Regions from separate parts of the Candidatus Syntrophocurvum alkaliphilum genome, predicted to be linked through region 1. Evidence: riboswitches for the same ligand, from Rfam matches in the RefSeq annotation. Region 1 holds a riboswitch; the other holds the start of a gene.
What was found. Region 1 has a riboswitch for thiamine pyrophosphate ahead of thiD (bifunctional hydroxymethylpyrimidine kinase/phosphomethylpyrimidine kinase). Riboswitches for the same ligand answer to the same signal wherever they lie in the genome.

Region 1 (8,098 bases):
GCCAACATTAACGGATATCATTGAAAACTTACAACGTCCGGGAAGAGACCCTCGTGATGAGCTGCCTAAACCTATTTTCAGGACAGATGTATTAACTATTGAAGATTTAAAACCCGGTATGATTTTAAAAGGAACAGTGGCTAATGTTGTAGACTTTGGTGCTTTTGTTGATATAGGTGTTAAACAAAGTGGTTTAGTACATATATCAGAGATGTCTAATAAATTTATAAAACACCCACTTGAAGTTGTAACTGTTGGCGATATAGTTGATATAGCAGTTATATCTGTAGATTTAAAAAATGAAAGAATAGCTTTATCAATGAAAAATGTTTAACGAGTCAAAGGGGACGGTTCCTTTTGACTCGCCCTTTTTTCACAATTTAACATAATGTTTTGATACTTATACCATATTTTTTTCCGATACTGTTAGTGGAGGCACTCAAATAAAAATTGAAAGGAGTGTTTGTTATTAGCAAACTAAAAAAAATAATACCCATTACATTAATATTAACACTATTAATGTCAACTGTAGCATTTGCTGCCACTGACAGCAACAAAAACGAAAACAGAGGAGACTTTTCAAAAGAACGTACAAAAATTAGTGAACGGGTTAAGTTTGAAGGTGAGCGTTCAGGTTTACAAACTCAAGCCACTGAGGAAATAAGAGAAAAGTGTGATGAGTTAAAAGCTAAGCTAAGTAGTGGAGAAATAACAAGAGAACAATTTTGTGAAGAAATGAAAGAGATTAATCCAAATAGGATGAAATCTAATCAAGACAGATGGCAGAATAAAAAAGGAGATGTTCCAGAAGATTTTAAGGATAAATTAGGCGAACTAAGAACTAAACTACAAGATGGTGAGGTAAATCAGGAGCAGTTTAGAGAAAATATAAAGCAGCTAAGACAATAAAAGATTAAATTAAGAGTGCCTCCATTTAGATTTTGCTGGCATTTGCACTAAAACGTGCTTAGAAGGATTTTATGCACGTTTTTTTGTTATACTTAATATTAGGGAGCTGTTTTTTTATGTCAATTAAAATTAATTTGGTTGAAGATGATACAAATTTAAATTTAATTTTAACTTCTTATTTAGAAAAAGAGGGCTGGGATGTTACATCCTTTTTTACGGGAGAGGCAGCCAAAAAAGCAATTACTCCTTCTCCTGATTTATGGATATTAGATATAATGCTTCCTGATATTGATGGGTATGAGCTTATTAAAGAAATTAAAAAAACTTCACAAAACTTACCAGTAATTTTTATTTCAGCTAGAGATGCAGATATTGATAGAGTTGTAGGGTTAGAATTAGGTAGTGATGATTATTTATCTAAACCTTTTCTTCCTAGAGAACTTGTAATAAGAACTAAAAAACTAATTGAGCGTGTTTACCAAAATAAACAAACTATTTTAAGTATATTTCCTTATACAGTTAATGAAATAACTAGAACAGTTTTAAAAGATGACAAAGAAATAGAATTGACCTCAAAAGAGTTTGACCTAGTATTATATTTTGCTAAAAATATTGGAGCAGCTTTATCAAGGGAACAAATACTAAATTATATCTGGGAGGATAACTATATTGGAACTGACCGTGTGGTAGATGACCTTATTAGGAGATTGCGTAAAAAAATGCCAGAGTTAAGGATAGAAACTATTTACGGATATGGTTATCGGATGGTGAAATCTTGAAAAACCTACCATTATCATATCAAATTTGGTTAGTTATAGCAGGAATAGCAGTAGCTATTTCAATTTTTTTAGCTGTTTTGTTGCCTTGGACTTTACGTGATTTTTTCACTACAGAAATCTATGAAACTATAGAAAGTGCTCAATCTTTAATATTACGTGATTTTACAGAAAGTGAACTAACTGATGACATAGTTAACTTTGGTCATATACCTAACAGACAAAGACAACACTTCCAAGATATTCGTACAGTTAATCACTTTTTGGTATTAAAACAAGATAGTAACGTGAGTACTTCTCATCGTCTTCCTGCTGAATTAATTGAAATAATAAAAATAGATATAAGAGAACAGGACCAAACCAGTGAACGATATAGTGCTCAAATAGATGAAAGAAAAATGTTTTATGTTATAACAAAACGTGAAGCAGAAAATCAAGAAATATTTTTAGTTTCATATATGTGGGATACTTACCGAGAAGATTTAGTTACAACACTATTTAATAGATTAGTTTTTCTGGTGGCTATAGTATTTTTACTTAGTTGGATACTATCTTTTGGACTAGCTAGGTATTTATCTAAACCTTTAGAAAGGCTAGAAAAAAAGGTGCAAAAGCTAGCAAATAGGGATTGGCAAGGGAATATACAATTAAATCGCAAAGATGAAATTGGTCGTGTAGGTGACTCTGTAGAAATGCTAAGAAATCAATTGATTAAGCAAGATGAAACCCAACAAACATTTTTACAAAATATATCCCATGAACTAAAAACTCCAGTAATGATTATTCGTAGTTATACTCAAGCAATTAAAGATGGCATTTATCCTAAGGGTGAGCTAGAACCAACGATAGAAGTAATTGAAGAAGAAGCAAAACGCCTAGAAAAGCGAATTCATAACCTTTTGTATTTAACAAAACTAGACTATTTAGCGACACATAATCTTTCATATGAGGTGTTTTCATTAAATAAATTAATTAGTGATATAGTAGAAAGATTTTATTGGCAGCGAAAAGAAATAATTTGGTCTTTGGACTTAGTTTCACTGAAAATTAAGGGTGATAAAGAACAGTGGACAGTTGTACTAGAAAACTTATTAGAGAACCAAATTCGCTATGCAAAAAATGAAATAAAAATATCTATAAAATCTTTAGATGATAAAGTTATATTACACCTTTGGAATGATGGTCCTCAAATTGAGCAGGAAGTTTTGGAAGGATTATTTGACAAGTATAACAAAGGATTTAAAGGCGAATTTGGTTTAGGCTTAACAATTGTGTATCAAATAATTAAACTTCATAATGCCAAAATATGGGCTCAAAATGAAAGTGAAGGAGCATCTTTTTATATCGAGATACCACTTATTAATGAGTAATAACTAAGATTCATTACTTTTGTTTTCATTTGCAGCTAGATTTAAAACTCCTTCATTTCTCAACTCTCTTACAGCTGCCTTTATGGCAAGTTTTATTACAAAATATAGCACTATTATTGGTACTACAAGAAATGCTAAGTATATAAAAACTATTAAAATTTCAAATCCACCCATATTTTATAACCTCCTGTGTCAAAAATAAGATGACAGTCATTTTATTAAGAACGTATCATGATTAGCATCATTTTAAAAGGTTTTAAGGCATCTAATGCATGTGGTTCATCAGCAGGCATTATTAACATTTCACCTTGTTTGACAGTATATTTTTCGCCAGATACAGTTATTTCTGCTTCACCGTCAAGAATATAAACCATAGCATCAAAGGGAGCTGTATGCTCACTTAACCCTTGGCCTTTTGCGAAAGCAAATACAGTTACTGTTCCTGTTTTCTTTCCTATAACGGTTTTACTTACAACAGTACCTTCTTGATATTCAACCATATCACCAACATTAATGTTTTGATTTAATAAACTCATAGATACACCTCCAAATATAATAAGTTTAGTATATGTAAAATATAATTATAACTATACTCAAAGCTTACTATATATTAAAGTAACCACCCCCAAGTTATACATATATTAAAACATAAGTTTGCATATATTACCATATAGAAAAGACCTGACTGCAATTAAATATTTGAGTCAGGTCTTTGTAGTATAGTTTTTAATTTTTACACCTGTCTACTTGACAGTGGGCTATTCATTAAGCCCAACCTTTTTAAAATACAAATTAAGCTGCTTTTCTTTTAGCCATAGCTTGATCTGGAGCTTTAGGTTGTTTTGTAAAGAATGTTAGTATTGTAGCGGTTGCACATAACACTGAAGCGATTAAAAATGCATGTTGAAATGGTACTGCTGTACCAATTATTGGTCCAACTATAGCTGCTGAACCATAAGCTAGAAACATTATTCCGTAGTTAGTGCCAAGATTTTGTGTTCCATAATAATCTGCTGTTAGTGATGGGAATAGTGCTAAGAAACCACCAAAACAGAATCCAATTAAGGAACATAGTATTAAGAATGTTGCAAATGTCATTGTTATATAGCTCATTAAGAACATTGCTGCAGTTGCTAATATGTACATTATGATTAGTGAGGTGATTCTTCCTAATACATCTGATAAAGTGCCCCATATTATTCTGCCGGTAGCATTAAAAATAGCTATAATCATTACGGCAGTACTAGCAGTAGCTGCTGTAAGTCCAACAAGATTTACTCCGATATCTGCTGCAAGTCCAATTACCATTAAACCAGCTAGACATCCAAATAAATACATAACCCACATTAAATAAAACTGTGGTGTGCTTAACATTTGCCCAGTAGAAAAATCTGTTTGATTAGTTCCACTAGTTGTTTCAGGTGGTGTCCATCCTTCTGGTACATATCCATCAGGAGGAACTTTTAAAAATTGAGCACCTATACTAACAGCAATTAGATAAATAATTCCTAAATACACAAATGTTTGAGAAACTCCGGAACTTGCTAGAAATACATTGATTAGAGGAGTAAATATTAATGCACCTGCTCCAAAGCCTGCAACTGCGATGCCACTTATAAGTCCACGTTTGTCAGGGAACCATTTTACACATGTTGCAAGTGGACATACATATGCGGTACCAACACCTGCACCACCAATTAGTCCATAGCATAAATAAAGTTGCCAAAGCGAAGTTGCCTGACTTGCTAAAATTACTCCGAGTCCTAGTAATACCCCACCAGCAGTAGCTACCCATCTAGGTCCAATTTTATCTTGGACTCTTCCAGCTATAATGGTAAAAACTGACATCGTAGCTATGGTTATTGAGAAAGTTAATACTACACCTGATGCTTCCCACCCGTGAAGTTCAATTAATGGTGCATTAAATAGACTCCAAGAATAAACAGCACCTAAACACAGCTGAATTAAAACCGCTCCGAAAACTACTATCCAGCGATTAGTTGCTTTTTCTTCCTGCAAAAGCTTTTAACCTCCCTTCTATTCAATTTTATTAAAAGAGAATACAATATCCTCCTTCCTACAATGTTTAATTATTTACTATAATATATTCGTTCTATATAAAAAAAATCCTTTTAATCTGTGAAAAATTTTGCAAAATATTAATTTATGTTAAAATATTATTTGATTATAACATATAAATTATAAAAAGCTAGGGGAGCTTTATTAAACCGAAGCTGAGAAAGAAGTGGAAACTTCTGACCCTAATACCTGAACTGGGTAATTCCAGCGTAGGGAAGCAAAATCTGTTATTAAGTGAACAGCTTTGCTTGTTCACTTAATGTTTTTTGGGGCATTATACCAATTAATAAATGGTATAGAAAATTAATATATAAACTAATGCTAAAACATGAAAGAGAGGATATAAAAATAATGAAATGCGTACTCACAATTGCGGGCTCTGATTCATGTGCAGGTGCTGGTATACAAGCTGACCTTAAAACAATTTCTGCTTTGGGGGCTTATGGTCTTACTGTTATAACTGCAGTTACTGCACAAAACACCAAAGGAGTAATTAAAGTTCAAGAAATAAATCCAGATATAGTCGAAGCACAGCTCGAAGCACTATTTTCAGACATTAATATTGATGTTGTGAAAATTGGTATGTTAAGTAGTAAAGTTTTAATAGAAAAAGTAGCATCTTATTTAAAAGCAAAGAGTTATAATAATAATCTGCCTATAATACTTGACCCAGTAATGGTAGCAAAAAGTGGTGATCGATTATTGCATGTAGAAGCAATAGAGGCATTAAAAAATAAACTTTTTCCTATTTCTAAGATTATTACACCAAATATTCCTGAAGCTGAAACCTTATTAAATACTAGGATAAACAATATAAATGATATGGATGCTGCGTGTTTGAAATTATTAGATTATGGGTGTGAATGGGCTATTGTTAAAGGCGGTCACTTAGATGGAGAACCTGTTGATGTTGTAGGTAATAATAATAAAACTTACCATATTTCATCAAAAAGAATTAATACAAATAATAGTCATGGTACAGGCTGTTCCTTTTCTTCAGCAATAGCAGTTAATCTGGCTAATAATTTAGATGTAATTGATTCTGTAACTAAGGCTAAAAAATATATTAGTACAAGTCTTAAGACTGGATTTCCTATTGGTAAAGGAGTAGGTATATTAGATCATTTTTGCTTAAGTACAATTAGAAAGGGTGAGCTACAATGATAGAACAATGTGCAAATATATGGGGAAAAGTGAAAAGTCAAAACCCGTTAGTACACTGTATTACTAATTATGTAACGGTAAACGATGTTGCTAATACAATATTAGCTTCTGGTGCATCTCCCGCCATGGTAGAACATCCTGCAGAAGCATTTGATTTTGCAAATATAGCAGGTTCATTATACCTGAATCTAGGAACTTTAACAGGTGAACAAGAAGAAGCAATGATAGAAGCAGTAAAAGGAGCAAATTATAAAAGCGTACCACTAATTATAGACCCTGTTGCTTGTGGAGTTATTCCCCGTAAAGTGGAGGTTATTAATAAAATCAGTGCTAATGGGAAAATATCAGTAATTAAAGGGAATGCCGCTGAAATTAAAAGCTTAGCAGGAGTTGAGGCACAGGCAAAAGGTGTTGATTCATTAGATACGGGTGAAGATCTTGATGAGGTTTGTAAGGAATTGGCTATAAAAAAAGGGATAGTGGTAGCAGCTACAGGTCCAATAGATGTAATAGCAGATGACAAAAAAATGGCTTATATAAGTAATGGTACAAACCTTTTTGGGACAATAACTGGTGCAGGTTGCATGGTAGGTGGTCTTGTTGCAGCTTGCATTGCAGTAAATCCTGATGATGTATTTATAGCAACTGCAACTGCAATATGTGCATTTAATATTGCTGGAGAAAGAGCAATTAAGATAGCAGGAAGAAACCCAGGAACGTTTAGAGTAATATTTTATGACCTGCTATACAATTTAAAATCCAATGATATTATGCGGGAGGCACAAATAAAATGGGTTTAGATTATTCAATATACTTAGTGACTGATAGTGACTTAATAAAAGGAAATGATATTATAACTGCGGTTTTACAGGCTGTAAAAGGAGGAGCTTCTTTAGTCCAACTCAGAGAAAAAGATGCTTCAAGTCGCGAATTTTATAATATAGCAACAGAGCTAAAACGTCACCTAAGTGATTTGCAAGTACCTTTAATAATAAATGATAGGCTTGATATAGCTTTAGCAGTAGATGCTGATGGTTTACACATAGGACAAGATGACCTACCTTTAACAGTAGCTAGAAAAATTCTAGGGGAAAATAAAGTTATTGGCTTATCAGCAAATACTATAGAACAAGCTATAGAAGGCGAAAAACAAGGCGCAACATATTTAGGTGTTGGTCCAGTTTATTATACCGATACTAAAAAAGATACAAAGGAAGTAATTGGCCCTGAATCCTTAAGTAAGTTTAAAACTGCAGTAAATATTCCTGTTGTTGGAATAGGTGGAATTAATCATGATAACATAAGCGCTGTTAAAAAGAGTGGTATAGATGGTGTAGCAGTAGTATCTGCTATATTAGCACAAGATGATATTAATATTGCAGCACAAAGGATGAAGCAACTGTGGATAGAAAGTTAATTTTCTTTGTAGACTTTGATGGCACAATATCAAGTGAAGATATTTGCTATACAATGGTTAAAACCTATGCTCGTGATGGCTGGGAGGAGCTTAATGAGTTATGGGAAAAAGGAGTTTTGTCTACTGTAGGGGTAGCCCAAAAAACTCTTGAATTAATGGACATTGAACTTAACGAGTTAGAAAAATTTTTTAACACATTAAATATAGATCCTACTTTTCCACCATTTGTTAAATGGGCAAATATTAATAACTTTCCTATATATATTTTAAGTGATGGTTATGATAACTACATTAAGCTAATTCTAAACAAGAATAAATTAAATATTCCCTATTATGCTAATCATTTATATGAAGATAATGGCCTAAAAATAAAAGCTCCTTAT
Region 2 (8,098 bases), 320 kb from region 1:
ATGCAAAATTAATGGGCATAGCTCAAACAAATGCAGTACATGAAGCTTTAGAATTAGTTAACTTAAATGGGGAACATAATAAATTAGTAAGAAAATATTCTCTAGGAATGAAACAACGATTAGGAATTGCAAGAGCAATTCAACATAATCCTGAATTTTTGATCTTAGATGAGCCTACTAATGGATTGGATCCCATTGGAATAAAAGAGATGCGAAAAATGATTAAAAACTTATCCCAAGAAAGAGATATTACCATTTTTATGTCTAGTCACATTCTTAGTGAGATAGAACAAATAGCTAATCGTGTAGGAATAATTCATGAAGGGATATTGTTAAAACAAATTGATCTACAACAGTTACATGATAATAGTGATAAATATTTACAAATTAAAACTTCAGAATTATCTCAAGCAATATTGATATTGGAAAAAGAACTTAGTATTTTAGATTATAAGGTAATGGAGAATAGTGAATTAAGAATATATAATTTAGACTACTCTCCAGCAACGATTAATAAAGTGCTTGTTAAGAATAACATAGAGGTAACAAAGTTAGTAATGAAAGAAGATAACTTAGAAGAATATTTTATTCGCTTAACAGGTGGTGGTCCAATTGGTTAATTTATTATATACAGAAATTTTGAAGCTAAAGCGTTCTTATATGATAATTATTACAGTAGCTGGTGCCAGTGTTGTTCCAGTTATTAACTTTTTAATTTTTAACGCAATTCGAAAAACAAATATGGATGTTGGAGTTGAAGTTAATTTTATAATATATGCAGAACAGACAATCTTTTTTATTACTTTGCTTGTTGGAGTTTTACTATATGGATTGCTTGCAACTTATACTTTTAGCAGAGAATATGAAGATGATACGTTGAAAAACTTACTGACTGTTCCTGTAGGCAGAACAAAGCTACTTTTAAGTAAGTATTTATTAATACTATTTTGGATAATGCTGTTGACTATACTTGCCTTGGTATTATGTTTGTTACTTAGTTTAATTGGAGGTTTTGGAGCTCTTAGTTTAGAAAACATTTTATATGCATTTAATATATACATTCTTTCAGGATTTTTTATGTTTTTACTAGTAATGCCTATAGTTTTTATAACTAAAGTTTTTAAAAGTTATGTGGCATCCATAGCTTTTGCTATAGTTATAGTGATAGTTAGCTTGGTTTTATCTAACTCAGAATACTTAGGATTATATCCTTGGTCTGCCCCTATAAGAATACTAAATCCATTAGTAGAGGTTTCCGCTTATCCTCTTTGGTATTCCTGGGCAAGTATATTATTAACTGGTTTTATAAGTGTTTTTATTACTATTATCTACTTTAATAAGCAGGATATACAATAAAAAAAGCGAGGTTTAATATCCTCGCTTTTAAAAAGGTTTCTATCTTTTTTCTATTTCATAAACTCTATTATCAAACATGTAAAAATCAATTATATCATTGCTTTCTAAATGTCTAAGACGTATAATTTCATTATTTGAATGAACATAACAGTTATTAACTAGGTTATAGAATGAGTAACTACCATCTTTATATACAAATATTCTAGTATTATTTTCATTTGTAGTTTCAAATCTGGCAGTATGTTTATGCATAATATAATAATTTTGAGATCCATCGATGTTTTCTTCAACTTTTACTCTATCTCCGTAAACTAAATAGCTTAATCTATCAGATTCGCTGTTACCATCAATGATTTTACTATCAGAACTAAAGTCAAATGTTCTATTATCTCCATCATATGTTCTTATGGTTAATGTTTGATTATTACTATTTATGTTAGTTACTTTACCGTGAACAATTGGCATTACTTCTATCTTGGTTAAACGATTTCCTAAGTAGGTAGCTCTAATCATATCTTCTACTCTAAAATCTTCTATTTGTGGTGAGGAAACTCCAGGTATATATACATCAAATCTATCACTTAAATAAAAGTTTCTTGTATTACCATCATCGTCTTCAACTCGTAAACGTTCACTACTTTCATATATCCTGTTTACCTCATATATAAGCTCAGTTTCAACATTTATTTCTTTAACAGTTTCATCACTATCGAGCCTTAGTTCAACGTAATCATTTCTATCTATATCTCTAACCCTTGGTCTTGAGATGTCACGTATATTAACATCTACATCACGTGAAATAATATAGGTAGAAGAGTCACCGTTATCGCTAATAGATATTAACCTGCGATCAGGGTTAACAGAAGCTACAGTACCTTCAATAGTATTTCTAGTTTCTATAAATATTACTTTATCATCTAATAGTTCTAGTTCAACTTTCATATCTCTTTCTATATAAGATAAGTCGTAACGTGTACGATCATCTATTGAAAACTCAGCTAATTCACTTACCTCATATGTTTTAGTATTATCATCTTCTGTTCTAATAACTATCACATAGTTACTAGTGTCTATAGCCATTACACTTCCCTTAACATTTTCTTCAACACCTCTGTTAGTAACATTTAACTCTACTACATTACCATCTTCAATTCTTAAATCTACTTCATCATTAACAGATATGCTACTTAAAGATGAAGAACTAGTTCCAGGAATATTTACTTCTACATCATTTGATACTGTTAAGGTATGGATATCTTCATTATCTTCAACTACAATTAAGTTATTTTCACTTGATACTACAATAATCTTGCCTGAAATAGTCATTTCTTGTTGTGCTTTTAATAGTTCAATTTCTAATAAATCTGTTCCCTCAGTAGCTACTCTAACCTCATCACCAGTTTGCAAATCTTCTATACTAGGAAATCTCACATTTTCAATATTTATTTCTGTTTTATCTGAAAAAACATAAGTTACAAAGTTATTGTTGGCATCTCTTAGAATTAATAAGTTTTGACTTGGCTCTATATCATAGATTACACCATGGTTAGAAAAACTTACATTGTCATCACTAACAGTAACTGAAATAACCCTATTATCTGAACTTAGCTCCAGCTCTACTATGCTACCAGGAACAACTTGGGAAAACTCAAATTGTTGACCACTTTGATTAACAAATACTGCTGAAGAGTCTAATGTTTTGGTATATATTTTCTCATTTGAATCCTTTATTACAATTACATTTTCATCATGTATTACATGTATAACTGTACCTTTAACTGAGGTTGAGGACACATCTTTATCAATTAAATCTATTAACTTAACTGTATTTCCATCAGTAAGCACATTAATAGTGTTATTTGTTCTTAAATTATCTATTGTACATACTTTATCATCTTGATCGAAAACCCAAGGGTCAGAATCTATACTAAAAGTATGTATTCTTCCATCAGCAGAAATGCTGACTCTAGAGTTATTAATACTTAAAATCCTACCTTCGGCAATAGAATTACTTAAGTCTAAATATTGTTCACTTCTACTTAGCAAAGCTACACTTTGAGCTCTTGTAACGAGTTGATTAGGCTTGAAGGTATTATCAGGGTAGCCAGAAATAAGTGAATACTCTACACCAGCATTTATATAACCCCTAGCCCAACTAGGTATTGCTCCAGCATCTGAAAAGTCTGGTGTTTTGTCCATTAATAACCGCGCTTCATCATCTTTATCAATCATACGTACCATTAGTTGTGTCATCCAGGCTCTTGTTGCAATAGCTGTAGAGCTAAATCTATTTTCTGTAGGTATAATTATTTCTTGATCAATAGCAAATAATATTTCTCTTTTAAAGTTTTCTTCTGCCCACTCTGGTACATCAAAAGGAATAGACTTATTTGTATCTATCAAAGCAAGTTGGTCTTCAACTTCCATATTTCTTACAGCCATTAAAAGGGCTTCAAGTTGTGTTACCGCTTTATCTGGATTAAAACTTCCATCATCATATCCGGTTACAACACCTCGTAAATCCATTTTTACAACATCACTAAAAGCCCAATGAGTATCGTTTACATCTGTATACGGACTATTAGTAGAGGCCAAGCTTTTTTCTAGGGGAAAAGAAAAAAAGATAGTAAAACAAAAGAAAAAAATTAAAATTACTGAAGAAAATTTTTTATATCGCATATTCACTTTCATATCTCTCCTTATTTGATATATCCACAGTGGTGGTTGTATTCAATAGATTCTCTATTTCGACAATCTAGCAAAATATTCCTGCTAAGTCCGCTAAATATTTAAAAATAATAGTAAAAACCTAGGCATTCTTTATACTAATTTAAATTAACAGAAAGAAATACTTTATTATTGCACAAACTAGAGAAAGTCTTTTTTTAAATTTAAAACTAGGAGTAATAACAGTTATGAAAAAAGATAAGCTTGGTGTAGTTTTTTATTTTTCAGTAGCAGTTATATCACTATTTGTGCTTTGGGGAATACTTTTACCAGAAAGTTTAGCTGATAGAACAGAGCAAATATTAAATTATATAATTGATACATTTGGTTGGTTTTATCTTTTTGCTACATTTATTTTTGTTTTATTTGTTATTTTTTTAGGTTTTGGGCCATATGGACAAATAAAGCTAGGCAAAGACGAAGATGAACCAGAATATAATTTCTATACATGGCTGGGTATGTTATTCTCTGCAGGAATGGGAATAGGGTTGGTTTTCTGGGGTGTAGCTGAACCTGTTATGCACTACCTTACACCACCTGAAGGTATAACACCTGAAACCACAGAGGCTGCTGAAATAGCACTGCGCTACTCGTTTTTCCACTGGGGACTTCACCCTTGGGCTATTTATGCTATCGTTGCATTAACTCTTGCATATTATCGGTTTCGCAAGGAAGAAGCAGGACTAATAAGTACGGCATTTAGGCCATTACTAGGTGATAAAGTAAATGGTCCCATAGGTAAAGCTATAGATAGCCTTGCAGTTATAGCAACAGTTTTTGGTGTAGCAACCTCATTAGGATTAGGGGCACTACAAATAAGCGGTGGCTTCTCATACCTTTTAGGCACACCCAATATAATTACAGTACAGATAATAATTATATTTATAGTTACTATTTTATATATGATATCTGCATCAACAGGTTTAAATAGAGGAATTAGATATTTAAGCAATGTCAACCTAACTGTAGCAGGTGTATTACTTTTATTCGTGTTACTAGCAGGACCTACATTATTTATCATTGAAAACTTTACTGCAACAATAGGGCGATACCTAGGAAACTTTATACCTATGAGCTTTCGCTTAACTCCTTTTGCGGATGGTGAATGGATAGGTTCTTGGACTTTGTTCTACTGGGCTTGGTGGATAGCATGGGCACCATTCGTAGGCACTTTTATTGCTAGAGTTTCCAAGGGAAGAACAATTAGGGAATTTGTTCTAGGTGTTCTTTTCGTTCCCTCTACCTTAGGAGCTTTATGGTTTGCTACTTTTGGTGGAGCTGCATTTTACTTAGAAAAGTTTCAGGGTGTAGCTATCTCTACAGCTGTAGATAATGATATAACCTCAGCTTTATTTATAACTTTAGAACAATTTCCGTTTGGGCTTGTCCTTATGGTATTAGCAATTCTTTTAATAATAACTTTTTTTGTAACTTCTGCAGACTCAGCTACTTTTGTATTAGGAATTTTGTCTACTCAGGGAGTGCTAAATCCTAGTAAAAGAATTAAGTATGTGTGGGGGATTCTTCAATCAGGTATAGCAATTGCACTTCTTTGGAGTGGAGGTTTAGAAGGATTACAAACAGCATCAATAATTGCGGCCCTACCCTTTGCTATTATCATGCTGGGGATGATTGTGTCTATAAACAAGGAATTAAAGGAAGAGTTACACAGACAAAAAGAAAAAGAAAAACGAAAGATAAAAAAATTAGAAAGAATGATGGAACAACACCTAAAAGATAAGGATGATGGGAGGTAGAAAATAAAATATCTTTACAAAGTATTATTTTTAGATTATAAATATAGTAATAAAAAAAATAGCTAGGGGTGCCACACTGGCTGAGAAGGTTTTTCCTAACCCTTGAACCTGATGTAGTTAATACTACCGTAGGGAAGCATATAAGATTTTAATGAATTTTAACAGCTACCTATCGGTAAGCTGTTTTTTTAATTTTGTTAAGTAGTATTTGGTAATTAAACGCTGATTAACGCTGATAATTATTTAATTATTTGGTTTTATATAACTGTAACATGGAAAAATAAATATACATCAAGGGGAGCTTATAGGGATAGGCTGAGAAAGAGATGTTATCTCTGACCCTTATACCTGATTTGGATAATGCCAACGTAGGGATTGATATTTTTTAAATACAAATCTCTATAGATTTGTATTTTTATTTTAAGGCAAAGGAGGACTTAATGTTGATAGTTAATGGTAAGGAAATGAAGTTTGAAAAAGATATTACTGTAAATGAGCTTTTGCAAAAGCTAGACCTTAATCCAGATAAGGTGGTTGTAGAAGTTAATTTAGATATTGTTTCAAAAGATAGATATGATGAACATATTTTATCTGATAGTGATTCTGTAGAGATAGTTGCCTTTGTAGGGGGCGGTTAAATGAAAATAATGTTGAATGAAAAGAGCCACTTCGTTTCATCGGGAACAACAGCATTTCAACTAAGAGATGAAGTAAAGCCTGATGCAGATATAGTTGTTTTTAATGGTTTTATAGTAAAGGAAGATTATCCTTTAAAAGATGGAGATAAAATAACCCTTATAAAAAGAGGAGAAATTCCTTCACAAGAAGAGATGGAATCCTTACTAGTAGCCCGTCATACTCCGGGAGTACACGAAAGTGTGAAAAAAGCATTTGTAGGTATAGCTGGTTTAGGGGGGTTAGGTTCAAATGTAGCTGTTTCATTAGCCAGACTTGGTATAGGGAGGTTACTACTAATTGATTTTGACATAGTAGAACCTAGCAATCTTAATAGGCAACAATATTTTATTAACCATATTGGAATGCCTAAAACTGAAGCATTAAAGGAATTGATAGCACAGATTAATCCTTTTGTAGAGGTGGAAACTAAAGATGCTTACTTAGATAGTACAAACATTAAAGAGGTATTTAGTGATGTAGATATTATTGTAGAAGCCTTTGATAATCCACAAAGCAAAGCAGAGCTAGTTAATATAGTTTTGCAAAGTTTGCCTAACAAACCAATTGTAGCAGCATCGGGTATGGCAGGCTATTTTTCCAATAATTTAATTACTACCAAAAAAATTAGGGAAAATTTTTATTTAGTAGGAGATGATACTTCTGAAGCTAAACCCGGTAGTGGTCTAATGGCACCACGTGTAGGGATAGCTGCTAATCATCAGGCTAATATGGTTTTGCGACTAATATTGGGTGAAAAAGATATTTAACATAGGAGTGATTATATGGATCCATTAATGATAGGTGGTACTGCTCTAAATAGCAGGTTGTTAATAGGTACAGGTAAATATGCTAATGATGCAGTCATGCCTGAGGTTATAAAGAAAAGTGGAACAGAGGTAGTAACAGTTGCTCTAAGAAGAGTAGACATGGAGTCAAAACAGGACAATATTATTGAACATATACCAGAGGAATGCATATTACTCCCTAATACCTCAGGAGCAAGAAATGCAGAAGAAGCTGTGCGCATAGCACGTTTAGCACGAGCTATGGGCTGTGGTGATTGGGTGAAGATTGAGGTTATTTCTGATAATAAGTACTTGCTTCCAGATAACTACGAAACCACAAAAGCTACAGAAATACTAGCTAAAGAAGGGTTTGTGGTACTACCTTATATGAGCCCAGATTTGAAGGCAGCTCAAAGAATGGCAGATGCAGGAGCAGCCGCAGTTATGCCGTTAGGAGCACCGATTGGCAGTAATCGAGGAATTAGGACTAAGGAATTAGTGCAAATAATGATAGATGAAATAGATTTACCTATTATTGTAGATGCAGGTATTGGTAAGCCATCTGAAGCGGCTGAGGCCATGGAAATGGGAGCCGCTGCAGTTTTAGTTAATACAGCTATTGCTACAGCACAAGACCCAGTAAATATGGGAGAGGCGTTTGCACTAGCAGTAAAGGCTGGTAGAATGGCGTATTTAGCTAAAACAGGACCAGAAAAAGTTTATGCAAGTGCATCATCACCATTAACAGGTTTTTTACATGAAGGGGATTTATAATGAGTTTTTACGAGTATTATT

Region 2: linked by a shared signal. The riboswitch ahead of thiS (sulfur carrier protein ThiS) and the one ahead of thiD (bifunctional hydroxymethylpyrimidine kinase/phosphomethylpyrimidine kinase) in region 1 are both predicted to bind thiamine pyrophosphate.

Annotation. Positions count from the first base shown of each region.
Region 1 is NZ_CP046457.1:92,742-100,839, forward strand. It holds gene SYNTR_RS00390 (Tex family protein) at 1-334, shown strand, start outside; gene SYNTR_RS00395 (hypothetical protein) at 460-909, shown strand; gene SYNTR_RS00400 (response regulator transcription factor) at 1,026-1,688, shown strand; gene SYNTR_RS00405 (sensor histidine kinase) at 1,685-3,055, shown strand; gene SYNTR_RS00410 (hypothetical protein) at 3,059-3,229, opposite strand; gene SYNTR_RS00415 (cupin domain-containing protein) at 3,274-3,591, opposite strand; gene SYNTR_RS00420 (L-lactate MFS transporter) at 3,848-5,074, opposite strand; TPP riboswitch at 5,257-5,367, shown strand; gene thiD (bifunctional hydroxymethylpyrimidine kinase/phosphomethylpyrimidine kinase) at 5,369-6,298, shown strand; gene thiM (hydroxyethylthiazole kinase) at 6,295-7,098, shown strand; gene thiE (thiamine phosphate synthase) at 7,089-7,715, shown strand; gene SYNTR_RS00440 (MtnX-like HAD-IB family phosphatase) at 7,700-8,098, shown strand, end outside.
Region 2 is NZ_CP046457.1:2,133,980-2,142,077, forward strand. It holds gene SYNTR_RS10305 (ABC transporter ATP-binding protein) at 1-620, shown strand, start outside; gene SYNTR_RS10310 (ABC transporter permease) at 613-1,356, shown strand; gene SYNTR_RS10315 (S-layer homology domain-containing protein) at 1,396-4,035, opposite strand; gene SYNTR_RS10320 (glycine betaine uptake BCCT transporter) at 4,272-5,840, shown strand; TPP riboswitch at 5,895-5,992, shown strand; TPP riboswitch at 6,125-6,233, shown strand; gene thiS (sulfur carrier protein ThiS) at 6,281-6,478, shown strand; gene thiF (sulfur carrier protein ThiS adenylyltransferase ThiF) at 6,479-7,285, shown strand; gene SYNTR_RS10335 (thiazole synthase) at 7,301-8,077, shown strand; gene thiH (2-iminoacetate synthase ThiH) at 8,077-8,098, shown strand, end outside.